One region of the Pseudoalteromonas sp. SR43-3 genome, then DNA from elsewhere that is predicted to be linked to it. Evidence: predicted binding sites of a transcription regulator. Region 1 holds the regulator's gene; the other holds the start of a gene.
What was found. The regulator sigma-54, encoded in region 1, starts transcription at its own class of promoters, with help from an activator protein. The targets are predictions, from matches to a motif close to GTTGGCACGNNNNTNGNNT.
Positions count from the first base shown of each region.

Region 1 (7,614 bases):
GTAATGTGGTTGCCAAAAACTTAACCGATAACGCCATGATAGACAAAATCAATGCTGATAATATTCAGGTTGATATAAAGTTATTAACAATGCGTTCGGAGCAACCCGTCATTATCACTGGACCCAATTTAAAAATCACCGGTAAAGGCCTAGAAGCCGACTTGAAAACCGAAGTGATAAAACTAATTAACCATACGCGAACCATATATTATGACCAATAAAATATTAAAATCACTTATAATTCCTACACTTATACTAGCGTTTAATAGTAGTGCTGCAGAGCAAAACACGCAACCTGCTGCCAATCAAATTTCAATAAGTGCCGACAAGCAAGAAGGTCAATTGAAAGCTAATGTGGGTATTTTTGAGAAAAACGTTGAGATTATTCACGGTAATCGCCGCATTACAGCCGATCGCCTCGAAGTACACAAACGTGATGAACTTGGTGATAATAAACAATTATTAATTGCCACAGGTAGCCCTGCGCACTTTGAAGAAAAGCAATCAGACGGCACGACTATGAGCGCCAGTGCTGACGAAGTACGTTATGATGTATCTAAGCGTTTTTTAACGCTTGTTGGTAATGCACAAGTATCGCAAGCCGGACAAAAAATAAATGCTAAAAGCATTACCTACGACATAGAGCAGCAGCTCATCAGTGCCGAAAAAGATGAAAACTCAACTGACCGTGTTCACACAATTTTAGTACCGATCGAAACTAAAAAAAGTAAAAAAGGCGATAAAGGTCAACCATGAGCACATTAAAAGCAGAACTATTGGCAAAAAGCTATAAAGGTCGTGAAGTTGTAAAAAACGTCGGCCTTGAAGTACAAGCTGGCAGTATAGTTGGCTTACTTGGCCCTAACGGTGCTGGTAAAACAACGACTTTTTATATGATTGTAGGGCTTGTTCCTAGCGACAAAGGGAAAATATCTATTGATGATAACGATATTACTCTTTTACCTATGCATAGTCGTGCTAGATTAGGCATAGGCTACTTACCACAAGAGTCATCGATTTTTAGAAAGCTGACTGTTTATCAAAACTTAATGGCCATTTTAGAAACGCGCAAAGAACTAAATAAACAAGCCAGAGAAGACACGCTCAATAACTTATTAGATGAATTTAGCATACAACACATTCGTGATAGCCAAGGTATGGCATTATCGGGGGGAGAACGTCGTCGTGTAGAAATAGCACGAGCGCTGGCAGCAGATCCTAAATTTATATTACTGGATGAACCGTTTGCCGGTGTTGACCCTATTTCGGTATTAGATATAAAGAAAATAATAGAACATCTTAAAAATCGTGGGATTGGTGTATTAATTACCGACCATAACGTAAGAGAGACCCTTGATGTTTGTGAAAAAGCCTACATTGTTTCTCATGGGGAGCTGATTGCATCAGGTACTCCAGAACACGTATTAAATGATAAAACAGTACGCGATGTTTACTTAGGCGAGCAATTTAGGCTGTAACATTTACGCCATGTCTTTAAGCATCTGCTAGTATTAATTATAACAACATAAAAGGATTGTTAGAGATACATGAGGCAATCACTACAGCTGCGCATGGGCCAGCAACTTACAATGACTCCACAGTTGCAACAAGCTATTCGTTTGTTGCAACTCAGTACATTGGATCTCCAGCAAGAAATACAAGAAGCTCTCGACAGTAATCCACTATTAGAGGTTGAAGAGGCAGACTATTCCGAAGACGCTGCTGGTAAAAACGAGCAAAAAGCTGATACCGATGACATAACTGTTAGCGCATCTGCTGATGATGCTCCGAGCGAATACGAACAAGATACTGGTGAAGCACTTGCAAAAGACACGCTAAGTGACGACATGGCTATGGATGTCAGTTGGGATGAGTACATGAGTGCCGCTCCTGCAGCCTCATCAGGTCCAATGCCTGAAGACGAATCAATATACCAAGGCGCCTCTACTGAAACGCTCCATGAGTATTTAATGTGGCAATTACAACTAACGCCATTTAGCCCTACAGACGAAGCTATTGCTATTGCTATTGTAGAAGCTGTCGATGATTCAGGTATTTTAACACTAAGCTGCGAAGAGATTTTAGAAAGCTTTAATCAAGAAAACGAAGATGATAACGAAGTCGAACTTGATGAAATTGAAGCGGTATTAAAACGCATCCAACTGTTTGATCCTGTTGGTATTGCTGCACGTAGTTTACAAGAGTGTTTGTGTATTCAGCTTAATCAATTTGATAAAGAAACACCTTATATTAATGAAACGAAAATGATTTTAACCGAGCATATTGATCTATTAGCAGCTCGCGACTATCGTACATTAATGAAAAAAACTAAGCTCAAAGAAGAAGAGCTTAAAGAAGTAATGACACTAATACATACTCTCAACCCAAAACCTGCAGATACTATTGTAAGGGAAGAATCTGAGTATGTTATTCCTGATGTGTCAGTTAAAAAAATTAAAGGCCGCTGGGTTGTCGAATTAAACCCAGATAGCATGCCTAAAATTCGTGTTAATAGCCAATACGCAGCAATGTCTCGCACTGTAAAATCAAGTGGCGACAGCCAGTTTATTCGCTCACATTTACAAGAAGCTAAATGGTTTATTAAAAGCTTAGAAAGTAGAAACGACACGCTATTAAAAGTTACTAATTGTATTGTTAAGCAACAACAAGGCTTTTTTGAACATGGCCCTGAAGCCATGAAACCAATGGTTTTAAATGATGTTGCTGAAATGGTAGAAATGCACGAATCGACAATTTCTCGCGTAACTACTCAAAAGTACATGCATACACCCCGTGGTATATTTGAGCTTAAATATTTTTTCTCAAGCCATGTAAGTACTGAAAACGGTGGTGAATGTTCATCTACAGCAATACGTGCGCTTATCCGAAAATTAATCGCAGCAGAAAACTCAGCAAAACCATTGAGTGATAGCAAAATAGCGGATATATTGGCTGAGCAAGGAATTAAAGTAGCGAGACGTACAATCGCAAAATACCGCGAATCTCTTGCTATTCCACCGTCAAATCAGCGTAAAAGTCTGATTTAAGACGCTAAACTAAGAGGGTAATGCTTATGCAACTAAACTTAACTGGTCGTCACGTAGAATTAACCGATTCACTAAGAGACTATATTAATACTAAATTTGCGAAGCTTGAAAGACACTCTGATCATATTAATAATGTTCATGTCATTCTCGATGTAGAAAAATTAAATCAAAAAGCAGAAGCCACAATACACGTAAGCGGTGCTGAGCTATTTGCCTCTACAGAACATCAAGATATGTATGCCGCTATTGACTCATTGATCGACAAGCTCGATCGCCAAGTAATCAAACACAAAGAGAAGCTTGCTCGACACTAATATGATGAAATTAAGTTCACTTATATGCCAGGACTGCAGCAAAGCTGCGGTCCTTTTTAATAGCAAAAAAAGAATTTTAGAGTTCATTAGCGAACTTGCTCACGACAAACTTCCGTATTTACCGCAACAAGATATTCTTAATGCTTTAATGAGCAGAGAGAAATTAGGTAGTACAGGTATAGGACGTGGCATTGCTATTCCTCATGGAAGAATGAGCGGTGCAGAAGAGCCTTTGGCTTTAGTGCTCGTTAGCGAAACTCCAATAAACTTTGATGCAATCGATAATCGCCCTGTTGATATTTTTGTCGCACTCATCGTACCAGATGGCGATAACCAGCAGCACTTAAAGACTCTAGCAACCATTGCTGATAAACTAAACAACAAAGATTTTTGTAAACAGTTACGCAGTGCAAAATCTGATACTGAGCTTTACCAAGTTATTGTCGATCAATCATAGTTTTATAAAGGGTGTTAAATGGAGTTAATTATCATAAGCGGCCGTTCTGGTTCTGGAAAGTCGGTTGCTTTGCGCGTTGTAGAAGATTTAGGTTATTATTGCGTTGATAATATTCCAGTAAACCTACTACCTTCATTAGTTCGCAGTGTGTCTGATAGCTACGATAAAATTGCTGTTAGCATAGACGTGCGCAACATCCCTAAAGAACAAGATGAATTTAACGATATTCTTGAATACTTACCAGGCTTTGCAAACCCTACGTTATTTTATTTAGATAGCGACGATCAGACATTGATCAAACGCTTTTCTGAAACACGCAGATTACACCCACTATCAATAGACTCGTTGCCGCTTGATTTAGCCATCAAAAATGAAAAAGAATTACTTGATGTATTAACCACTCGCGCCGACTTTATGATAGATACGACTGATTTAAGTGTTCATCAACTCGCTGAATCTATTCGTGAAAAGATTTTAGGTAAAAAAGATAAGCAACTGATTGTCACATTTGAATCGTTTGGTTTTAAACACGGTATACCAAAAGAAGCAGACTACGTATTTGATGCACGCTTTTTACCAAATCCACACTGGGAACCAGAGTTAAAGCCTTTAAATGGATTAGATCAACCGGTTAAAGACTATTTAGCTAATCACAGCATAGTGCAAAAATTCACATGGCAAATTCAAACATTTGTACAAACGTGGTTACCGCATTTAGAACGAAATAACCGCAGTTATTTAACCATTGCTATTGGGTGTACAGGCGGGCAACATCGCTCTGTGTATTTAGCGCAAACTATCGGTGAAAGTTTTGCAATGACACATCCCAATGTAAAAATTCGCCATCGCGAACAAGAAAAATAATATAGCTGAATAATCACCTGTTCAGCTTAGGTAGAGTAAGTTATGCATTGTGAAGATACCTTTTTAATAAAAAACAAATTAGGCTTACACGCCAGAGCAGCTACTGTGCTTGCGCAATTAGCAGTACAATTTGATGCTACAATCACATTATTCCAAGATGACAAAGAAGCAGCAGGCGATAGCGTACTTGCATTAATGTTACTTGAAAGTAGCCAAGGAAAAGAAGTTAAAGTTGTTTGTAAAGGCCCTGATTCTGAGCAAGCTTTACACGCTGTTGGAGAATTAATAGCACAACGCTTTAATGAACAAGAATAATCTGTTTTATAAAAACAATATTCGCATTACTAGTGCTTCAATTAAAACAGATATATAAAATAAATAGGTTAGTAACGCCAGTTAACTCACCTCCCCCCATAAAGTAATATAACAATTTATAAAGGACGCCAATGCCAGAAGCTTTTGAACAAGATTATCCACTACAGCAACTAAAGCAGGTGACGAAGTCACTCAATAGTGGTCAATTTGTTCAAGTTAGGCGCATGCTCGCAAAAACGGCTCCTTGTGATACCGCATTATTATTAGAATCATCACCGCATAAAATTCGCCGACTGCTTTGGCAATTGGTCGATCCTGATGTGCAGGGTGATGTTCTTGAAGAATTATCTGAAGATGTTCGTTTAGGCATTATTGCCCAAATGGAACCTAAGCACATTGCCGCCGCAACTGAAGACATGGGCCACGATGACTTAGGTGAAGTATTACGTAGCCTGCCAGATACCGTCTATAAAGACGTTGTTAGCGCGATGGACATTCAAGACCGTGAACGTGCCACGCAAGCACTGTCATATCAAGAGCGTTCAGCAGGTGCGCTAATGAACACCGATACGGTGACCATTCGCCCTGATGTAACACTCGATGTTGTACTTCGTTATATTAGACTGCGTGGTGAGTTACCAGAGGGTACAGATGATTTATATGTTGTTGATAAACATAACTGCTTTATAGGCGCTTTATCGCTGAGTACATTATTAACTAATCCGCCAGAAAAAATTGTCCGCGATTTAATGGATGAAGATTGTGAGTCTATCCCAATCTCAATGGATGAAAGTGAAGTAGCGCAATTATTTGAGCGTCATAATTGGATATCGGCCCCAGTGGTGGACGATAACGACCAACTCCTCGGTCGTGTAACTATCGATGACATCGTTGATGTAATCCGAGAAGATGCCGAGCATAGCTTATTAAGCCTAGCCGGTCTTGATGATGAAGAGGATACATTCGCGCCAGTACTAAAAAGCTCTAAAAAACGCTCAGTTTGGCTAGGAGTTAACTTACTAACCGCACTTGCAGCTGCTTTTGTAGCTAGCTTTTTTGAAGGCACTTTAGATGTGCTCCCTATTTTGGCTGTGCTTAACGGTATTGTCCCTTCTATGGGTGGTGTTGCTGGTAGCCAATCATTAACGCTTGTTATCCGTGGTATTGCAGTAGGTCATATAAACCAAACAAACCAACGTTTCTTGATGATGAAAGAACTGGCCATTGGCGCGCTAAACGGTATTTTGTGGTCACTATTAATTGCGGGTGTTATTGCGCTATGGCAGTGGGACTTTATGCTTGGTGGCGTACTCGCCTTCGCTATGTTTATGAACTTAGTGGTGGCAGGTGTTGCTGGTGCAAGTATTCCAATAATTCTTAAAAGAATGAATATAGACCCTGCTCTTGCAGGGAGTGTGGTGCTAACCACAGTGACTGATATTGTTGGTATATTCGCCTTTTTAGGTACTGCTACATGGTTGCTGATATAAATTAAACGCTTTAAATGTAAAAAACTACAGCAAAAATAGTTAGGGTAAATCAGTAGCTATGGCAACGGATACCAAACATAAAAATGACATACCTAAAAAAACGCTAAAACAAAAAAGCGTATCCATATTAAAAAGTCTACTGGTATATAGCTCTATATTTTTCGTCATTTATACCGCCGTCAATTGGTGGCGGCAACCTGTCATGCCAGCAAATCCTCAATTACAATTAATCGACTATGAAGGGCAAAACATTGATTTAGCAGCAATGAGCCAAGATAAACCCACGCTTGTGTATTTTTGGGGAACTTGGTGTCCTATTTGTAGTATTACCTCCCCTGCCATAAACGAACTCGCAAACGAGAATAAATACCCCGTCGTGAGCATCGCAATAAAATCAGGCTCTGATCAAGAGCTGCATGATTATTTAAATGAGCAAGGCTACAGCTTCAGTACTGTTAACGATCAACACGGGGAGATATTTTCCGATTGGCAGGGACAAGTCACGCCATCTTATATAATCTTAAAAGATAATAAAATGACGCAAGGACTCACGGGCATTCAGCCGTTATGGTCACTTAAATTGCGTTTGTGGTTATCATCAATGCTTTAAAAAAAGCTAAACTTAGCACAGGATATCTAAAGAGAGGGGCTCTAAAACCTCACTCTTTATCACCTACAATAATATAGATAATAAAGAGCAAGGCTTACTTTATTTGCGTATGAAAAAGCGCGTACCGCAATTAGCCTTATCTATTAGCAAATAAAATTACTAACGTGTACTTTGACGATTACCGCCTACTTTTGGCTTAGTGTTTGCCTTTTTAAATTGGCTAAAACCAGTATGTCGCGTTAGTGCCGGACGCCCACTTTTTTTACCACCTTTACCTGCTTTTTCATCGCGCCCTTCTTCTGGCACTAAACAGTTAGGCCCTTTACCAATTAAATTAGCTTTACCCATTTTACGTAGAGCTTCACGTATCATTGGCCAACCAGCTGCATCGTGGTAGCGTAAAATAGCTTTATGTAATCTACGTTGGCGTGCGCCTTTAGGTACAGGAACAACTTCTGAGTTGTTTTTTATATTACGTAAAGAGTTCATCTCTGTATGGTAAATAGTTGTCGCATTA
Region 1 covers NZ_JACJEC010000003.1:247,346-254,959, reverse strand. Annotated here, with positions in the region: gene lptC (LPS export ABC transporter periplasmic protein LptC) at 1-221, shown strand, start outside; gene lptA (lipopolysaccharide transport periplasmic protein LptA) at 211-756, shown strand; gene lptB (LPS export ABC transporter ATP-binding protein) at 753-1,478, shown strand; gene H5088_RS05620 (RNA polymerase factor sigma-54) at 1,548-3,047, shown strand; gene hpf (ribosome hibernation promoting factor) at 3,074-3,361, shown strand; gene ptsN (PTS IIA-like nitrogen regulatory protein PtsN) at 3,366-3,818, shown strand; gene rapZ (RNase adapter RapZ) at 3,837-4,682, shown strand; gene H5088_RS05600 (HPr family phosphocarrier protein) at 4,725-4,997, shown strand; gene mgtE (magnesium transporter) at 5,129-6,487, shown strand; gene H5088_RS05590 (protein disulfide oxidoreductase) at 6,690-7,097, shown strand; gene H5088_RS05585 (YgiQ family radical SAM protein) at 7,257-7,614, opposite strand, start outside.

Region 2 (7,614 bases), on a different contig from region 1:
CGCTCTTGAGCATTTGCAACACCTTGTTGGTTGTCGAGTATTTTATTTATGTTGTTTTGGTACATTAAATTATTTGATAAACGCATAATTACCTCGCCGCATTTAATAAGGTGTCAAAAATTTCTTGAGCTGCTGCTAAAACTTGTGCTGATGCTGAGTATGATTGCTGAAAACGCAGTAAATTTGCGGCCTCTTCATCTAGGTTTACTCCAGATAAAGACTCGTACCATGCCTCAGATTGCTGTGCTAGAGCGTCAAATGCAGCCCCACTTGTGATTGCTTGGCCAGTTATAACACCTATATCACTCACTAATCCTGAATAAGCTTGGTTGAACGTTTTATGATTGTCGGCCGTTGCTGTTGTTTCTACATTTAAACGGACTAACTCGCCATTCTGTAAGTCAGCTAATTTTAAACCATTACGGTTATCGTCAAAGCCGCCTTCGTTAAACTCAAGTGTAAAGGTGTCGCCTGTTGCTGGTGTACCTTCTATGTCAAAATCAAAACCATAATCGCTGTATGGCGTTCCTGCTTGAGATAAAACATTATTACCTGGCGGTGGAATAATAATTGTTGTTGCCGTATTATTTTCATCAGAAATTTGATATTCGTTTGCAGTGCCTGTTTTAACTAGGGTAATACCGCCATTGGTCAAACCGGGAGCGGTGGTAAAACCACCCGATGTCACGCTTGTTACTTCTCCCGCTGAAATAGTAGCGGTGCCTATATTATCTATACTGTTAGCAGTACGGATAGGTGAAGCTAATGCTAAATCTTCTGCGCGCCCGGTTGCAAGCGTTATGCTAGAAGCCGAGTCAGAATTAAGTTTAATTTGAAACTGATCACCCACGTTACCTGTTTTGGTTGTATCTATATTTAATTGTAGTCCGAAGGAGTCTTTTACCGTTGCTAATACTTCTGGTGTTGTAGCTGTTGCCGCTTGATAAGGGACTGCATTTCGAATATCGTCTGCATTTATGATCCCATCAGCTGGGATATCTGCAACTGATGGGTCACCTAGCGGCTCGCCTTTATTATCTACTGGTTGAATAGAAACCGATGCAGCACTCGTATAAGTAATAATAAAGTCACTGGCAGGTAATTCACTGCCTTTACCGGGCTCTACAGTTGCAGTCATACCAGCATCACCAGTATTCGCTTGATACGCATAAGCGCCAACGGTAGGTATATTAAAAATATTACCACCTAGCTGGCCTGTTGCATCCATACCCAATTTGTTTTGTTCGTTAAATGCATCAGCTATCGCTAAGCCCATTTGGCCAATTTGGTTTTGAGCAGGGACTAATATGTCATCTCTAAAAGCAAGTAAACCGCCAATTTTACCTTTAAGCTTGCTTACATCAACTTCAAGCGGCACTGCTTTGCCACCGTTAACATCAAGCGTGAATTCTTTAAAATTAGGATCAGGATCCCCCGTCATCGAAAATAAGTTAAATGCGCCATTTTGCATAACAACCGCTTCGCCTGTGCCCATAAAAACGAGTTTTTCGCCATTTGGACCATCAAGCGTTTCTATGTCTATTAGCTCTGATAAGTCGCGTATTGCTTTATCGCGTTCGTTATAGGTAGAGCTTGCATCTGCGGCGTTATTAGTGCCATTAACGGCTGCAATATTTTGATTTAGCGTGCTAATACTTTGAATGAGTGAGTTTGCTTCATCTGAAAATATTTCGAGCTGCTCGTTCACTATACTTTTTTGATCAAGCACGATGCCAGAAAGCCTATCCATTTGATCAATTAAGCTTTGCGCATCTGTCATTACTAATGAGCGAGCAACGGTAGATGAGGGCTGATTTAGCGCTTCTTGCACATTATTAAATAAAGAGTTAATACCAGTCGAAAGGTTGTTCGACTCTTCAGAAAAAATAGTATCAACTCGATTAGCCTCAGTAATAAACTGATCGAAAAACGATTTATTAGAGGTGTCACGATTTAGCTGTGACTGAGCAAACTCGTTTAATAATCGGTATGTTTCGCCTCGCCCTACTTGGTTATCAACCATAGTAGTAAACTCTGTACGCTCACGAACATAGCCTTCTGTATTAACATTGGCGATATTTTTACTTGTCGTTTGCAGTAGCTCCGAGCTTGCTCTAACCCCAGAACTGGCAATGTTTAATAAATTAAACGACATGTTACTCTACTCCTTGGCGGATCACGTTTGCCGCAATGTCTTTTAGCTGACTGCTATTGAGCACTTGTTTTATTTTGCTGGCATAATTTGGATCGGTTGCATAACCTGCTTTTTGTAATGAATCTAAAAAGTCATTTGGTTTTGCTGTATTTTGTAATGCTTCTTTGTAGCGTGGGTTTTGCGTTAAAAAATCAACGAAGTCGTTCACGCTGTCTTTAATTGAATCGTAGGCTCTAAAGCTGGCTTGTTTTTTAACGGGTGTACCTTGCTCAAACTCAAGCGTTATTTTGCTTGCTTTATCGCCTTCCCAGCTTTTATCTGACTTAATATTAAATAAGTTATTTGAGCTGCCACCGTCATTTTTATTAATAATGTGCTTACCCCAACCGGTTTCAAGTGCCGCTTGTGCAACCATTACCGCAGGATTTAAACCAATTTTTTGCGCTGCAGTTTTAGCGTGTTCCCACACTGAACTTACAAACTCTTCTGCATTTTTAAATGTTGGGCTATCAGCTTTAGTCTCTGTAGTATCAACTTTAGGCTCAGCAATATCGGCTTTAGTACTCTTAACGATAAGATCGGGTTGCTTATTTTTTTGCTCATGAGGAAGAGCAGATCCCACTTGTGTATCGCTGAAAATATCGTTGGTTGTTCTAAGCACCGAGCCTGGCATAAAGTTTTTAGACTCAGGCGATAACTGCTGAACAATTAAATCGGCAAGGCCTAACGAGCCATTTGAAGAAAGCTCTGTTGAAAGTTGCTGGTCGTGCATTTCTTCAAAAAACTTTACGCCACTTGAATTAAATGGACTGTCTTTATCTTCAAATGCTTCGTTAGCTTTGCGCATTCCTTTGAGCAACATTTGCGTAAAAATAGCTTCAAATTGTGCGGCCGCTTTTTTGAGCGCAGCTTTAGAGGCATCAGTTGATGCATCGCCGCTCGTTAAGGCTTCTTTACGAAGTGAATCTAAGTTGCCTAAATCAAAAAAGTTTTGTTTATCGAGGTGATTAGTTTCCATCGGCTTTTTGACACAAAATGAATAATGCAGTTAAAAATGCAAAAATTGAGCCACTCCCGATAAAACGAGGAAGATAAAAATAATAAACTTAAGTTGCTGTAAATAAAAAGCCCTAATTTAAAAAATATAGGGCTTAAGTAATACGTTATTTATTGGCCTGGGTTATTTATATAACAACTAACTGTCCGTTAATTGCGCCAGCTTCTTTTAGTGCTTCTAAAATAGCCATTAAGTCACCAGGCGCTGCGCCTACTTCGTTAATTGCGCGAACTAAATCGTCAAGGCTTACACCTGGATTAAATACAAAGGCGCGCGAGTCATCTTGATTTACATCAATAATACTTTGCTGCGTGACAACTGTATCACCGTTTGCTAGCGGATTTGGTTGTGACACGTTTTGTTGTTCTGCAATTGTTACTGTTAAGCCACCGTGAGTTATAGCCGCAGGCTGAAGCTTAACGTTTTTGCCAATCACAATTGTACCCGTGCGCGAGTTAACTATAATTTTAGCGGCCATGTCAGCTGGTTTAAATTCTAAGTTTTCGAGTGTTGATAAGTACGATACACGCTGGGATGCATCGCGTGGTGCTATAACACGAATAGAAACAGAATCTATTGCTTGTGCGCTATTTGGGCCAACTAGGTCATTAATTGTTTTTTCTAGGCGTTTTGCCGTTGTAAAGTCTGGGCGGTTTAAATTAAAAGTAATGTAATCGCCTTGCATAAATGGGCTTTCTACGGTGCGTTCAACTGTTGCGCCATTTGGTATACGACCAACTGTAGGCGTGTTAATTACAACCTTACTACCATCAAGACCTTGTGCGCCTAAGCCACCAACAATTAAACTACCTTGTGCAATAGCGTACACGTTACCGTCTACACCCTTTAAAAAAGTTTGTAGTAAAGTACCGCCACGTAAACTGCCTGCACTACCAATAGAAGAAACCGTTATATCTATTGTTTGCCCGGGTTTTCTAAATGCAGGTAATTCTGCATGTACAGCAACAGCGGCAACATTTTTAATTTTAGGACTTTGAGTTGAAGGTAGCGTAATACCAAAGCTGTTCAACATGCCTCTAAAACTTTGTTGTGTGTATGAGTTTTGCTCGCCAGTGCCTGGTAAACCAACCACTAAGCCATAACCGACTAATTGGTTAGAGCGTACGCCTTCAACCATAGACACATCTTTTATGCGCTCAGCACTGGCAGTAAACTGCCAACCTAATAACACAACTAAACATAAAGCTTTAAGGCTATTCATGTTGTTACCCTCTAAAATGGAAACAGCGAACTGCTAAAGAAACGTGTAAGCCAACCAGGACTTTGCGCCTCTTGCGTTTGCCCTTTACCTGAGTATTGAATACGTGCATTAGCAATGCGGTTTGATTCAACCGTATTATCGGCGCTTACGTCTTGAGGGCGTACTAGCCCTTCTAAACGAATAAACTCTTCGCCGGTATTAAGCGTTAGCCATTTTTCGCCGCGTATAACTAAGTTACCGTTAGGTAAAACGCGCATTACATTAACCGAAATATCGCCTACTAAGCTGTTTGACTGGTTTGATTTTGAATCGCCCGTAAACGACGAATCGCTACCAATGCCAAACTGAATACTATCGCCACCTATATTTACAGGTAGACCACCTAAGCCAATCACTGGGTCTAAGCTTGCGTCGGTTTCTTTGTCTGTTTCTGTTTTAGCGGCTTTTGTTGCTTGAGTAGACTCTTGCAATTTAACTGTAATTATATCGCCAGTACGTAGCGCTTTTTTATCAGAATATAAGTCGTTTGATGTATGAGTATTAAACAATGAACCTGTGGCTACCAGCGGCTCTAAAATAGGCTCGGGGTACATAGGTGCGTAGTAAGGGTCGTCCTGCACTACTTCACTATTTTGCGTAGACATACAGCCACTTAAAAATAATGTGCCCGCTGCAAATAAAATAATATTACGCATAATTCCCCCTACTCTATTAAAGCTGTTGATTGATGTAACTCATCATTTCGTCAACGGCCGAAATTACTTTTGAGTTCATTTCGTAAATACGCTGAGTTTCGATTAGATTTACTAGCTCTTCGGTTACATTTACGTTTGAAGTTTCAAGTGAGCCTTGAATAATGCTACCTAACCCTTCAACACCCGGGTTACCTTGTACCGGTGCACCACTTACAGCGGTTTCGGTATAAAGGTTTTGACCAATTGGCTCAAGACCCGATGGATTAATAAAGTCACTAATAGTCAGCTGACCAATTACAACGTTATCGGCTTGGCCTGCAACACGTACAGATACTTCGCCGTCTTGCGAAACCGTAATTGATTGCGCGTCATCAGGTACATTCATTTCTGGCTGAATAACGTAACCAGCGCCCGATGTTACAATTCGTCCATCGCCATCGGTAGTAAACTGACCATTGCGCGAGTAAGCAATATTGCCATCTGGTTGCAGTACTTCAAAAAAACCTTCGCCAGAAATCATCCAATCTAGTGAGTTTTCGGTGGTCAACATGTTGCCTTGCGTAAACTCTTTTTGGTTAGCTACAACTTTAGCACCCGCACCTAACATTAAGCCCGACGGCATTTCGGTATCTTGCGATGAACGACCACCTGGTTGATTAATATTTTGATAAAGTAAATCTTCAAATATAGCGCGGCTTTTTTTGTAACCTACGGTACTGGCATTCGCTAAATTATTTGAGATAACCGATATATCGGTTTGTTGAGCGTCTAGCCCCGTTTTACTGATCCACAATGCTGGATTCATAATCGTGTCCTCACTTTAAAGTTAAACTATGCGTAATAACTGATCTTGACGCTCGTCAATTTCTTCAGCTGTTTTCATTAATTTCACTTGTAATTCAAATTGGCGCTGGTGGCTTATCATGTCGACCATTTCGTGAACCGGATTCACATTCGACATTTCAAGCGAACCACTTAAAACTTTTACATTGGCAGAGGTATCTACTGTTACATTTGCTTTTGGTCTAAATAAACCGTCGTTACCTTTTTCGAGCTGTGAGCTATTTGCTTCTACCACTCTAAGCGTGTCGATTTCTTCTAAAAAGTTAGCAGGAGCGCCTTGTGGTCGAACTTGAATAGCGCCATCTTGGCTAAACCCTATTTTTTCGACTGGGACGGGTAAAATAACAGGTCCCCCTTCGCCAATAACTTGACGACCATGGCTGGTTACGAGCATACCTTGAGCTGTAATGTTTAACGTACCCACTTTTGTGTAAGCTTCATTACCGGAGGCATCTTGCACAGCAAGCCATGCGTTATCGCTCATTGCGATATCTAAGTCTCGCCCGGTTTGAACAATGCCACCCGATACCATGTTAGAACCCGGACGCTCTTGCATTGAAAATACACGTGTAGGCAAACCTTCGCCAAACGCTTGCATAGAACGCGCTTGCGCAAAGTCGGCTTTAAATCCTGTTGTATTTGCATTCGCCAAATTATTGGCTTTAAGCGCAAGCCCTTGTAGGCTTTGCTTAGCGCCAGAGGCCGCAATGTAGACCATTTTGTCCATAGTATCGACTCACATAAAAAATCTCTGAACTTACAAATGCAAAATAGGTGCCAGATTAAATTTGACACAAAATTGAGAGGTATTTAGAAGGGCTTACAAAGAGGACTTATAAAAAAGGCTGCAAAAATGCAGCCTAATATATTTAATGAGGTTTAGCTTATCGAATCTGCAAAATACTTTGCTGAATAGTTGAGTTAACTTCAAGCGCACGTGAGTTTGCTTGGTAATTACGCTGTGCAGTAATTAAGTCTACAAGCTCAGTGGTTAAATTGGTGTTTGATTGCTCAAGTGCAGAGGAATTGATCGATCCTAAAGTACCTGACCCTGGCTCGCCTGCAATAGGCTCACCCGACGTTAAGCTTTTTTTCCACGCAGTATCGCCAACTTGCTGCAGCCCCTGTGAGTTTGAAAAACGTACCATAGCGACTTGGCCTAAAAATGATGTATCACCATTACTGTATGACGCTACAATTTTACCATCAGTACCAATATCAATGCCGGCTAAACGGCCAACCGTTGCTCCATCTTGCTCAAGCGCTTTCACCTCAAAATTACTAGCATATTGAGTAGGGACTTTATTCGCTGTACCTGCTTCATCACGCCAATTAACTTCGATATCTGCAGGAAAGCTTGCACCATTCGTTAATAAATCAGAAAGGCCTGCTGTACCGGAGGCTGCATCACCTCCAATTATCGAAATAGGATTAAAAGTATTCGCTACATTATTTACGACTGGATCACCTGTTGTTGACGGTACGCCACTCGAGTCAAAGCCTAGGGTTGTTAAAGGTACATAAGGCGTAGTCCCATCTTGAAGCACGCCATTTTCTCCAAAACTGTCACCATCAAGGGTAGTATAAACATCCCACTTATTTGCGTCAGTCGCAGTTGCGGTGTCATCACGTTTCACAAAAA
Region 2 covers NZ_JACJEC010000005.1:250,824-258,437, forward strand. Annotated here, with positions in the region: gene flgL (flagellar hook-associated protein FlgL) at 1-86, opposite strand, end outside; gene flgK (flagellar hook-associated protein FlgK) at 89-2,155, opposite strand; gene flgJ (flagellar assembly peptidoglycan hydrolase FlgJ) at 2,157-3,173, opposite strand; gene H5088_RS09215 (flagellar basal body P-ring protein FlgI) at 3,340-4,434, opposite strand; gene flgH (flagellar basal body L-ring protein FlgH) at 4,446-5,129, opposite strand; gene flgG (flagellar basal-body rod protein FlgG) at 5,146-5,934, opposite strand; gene H5088_RS09230 (flagellar basal body rod protein FlgF) at 5,956-6,699, opposite strand; gene flgE (flagellar hook protein FlgE) at 6,857-7,614, opposite strand, start outside.
Region 2: flgJ (flagellar assembly peptidoglycan hydrolase FlgJ) is a predicted target of sigma-54. The motif match lies at 3,210-3,228, and genes of this name have one in related genera.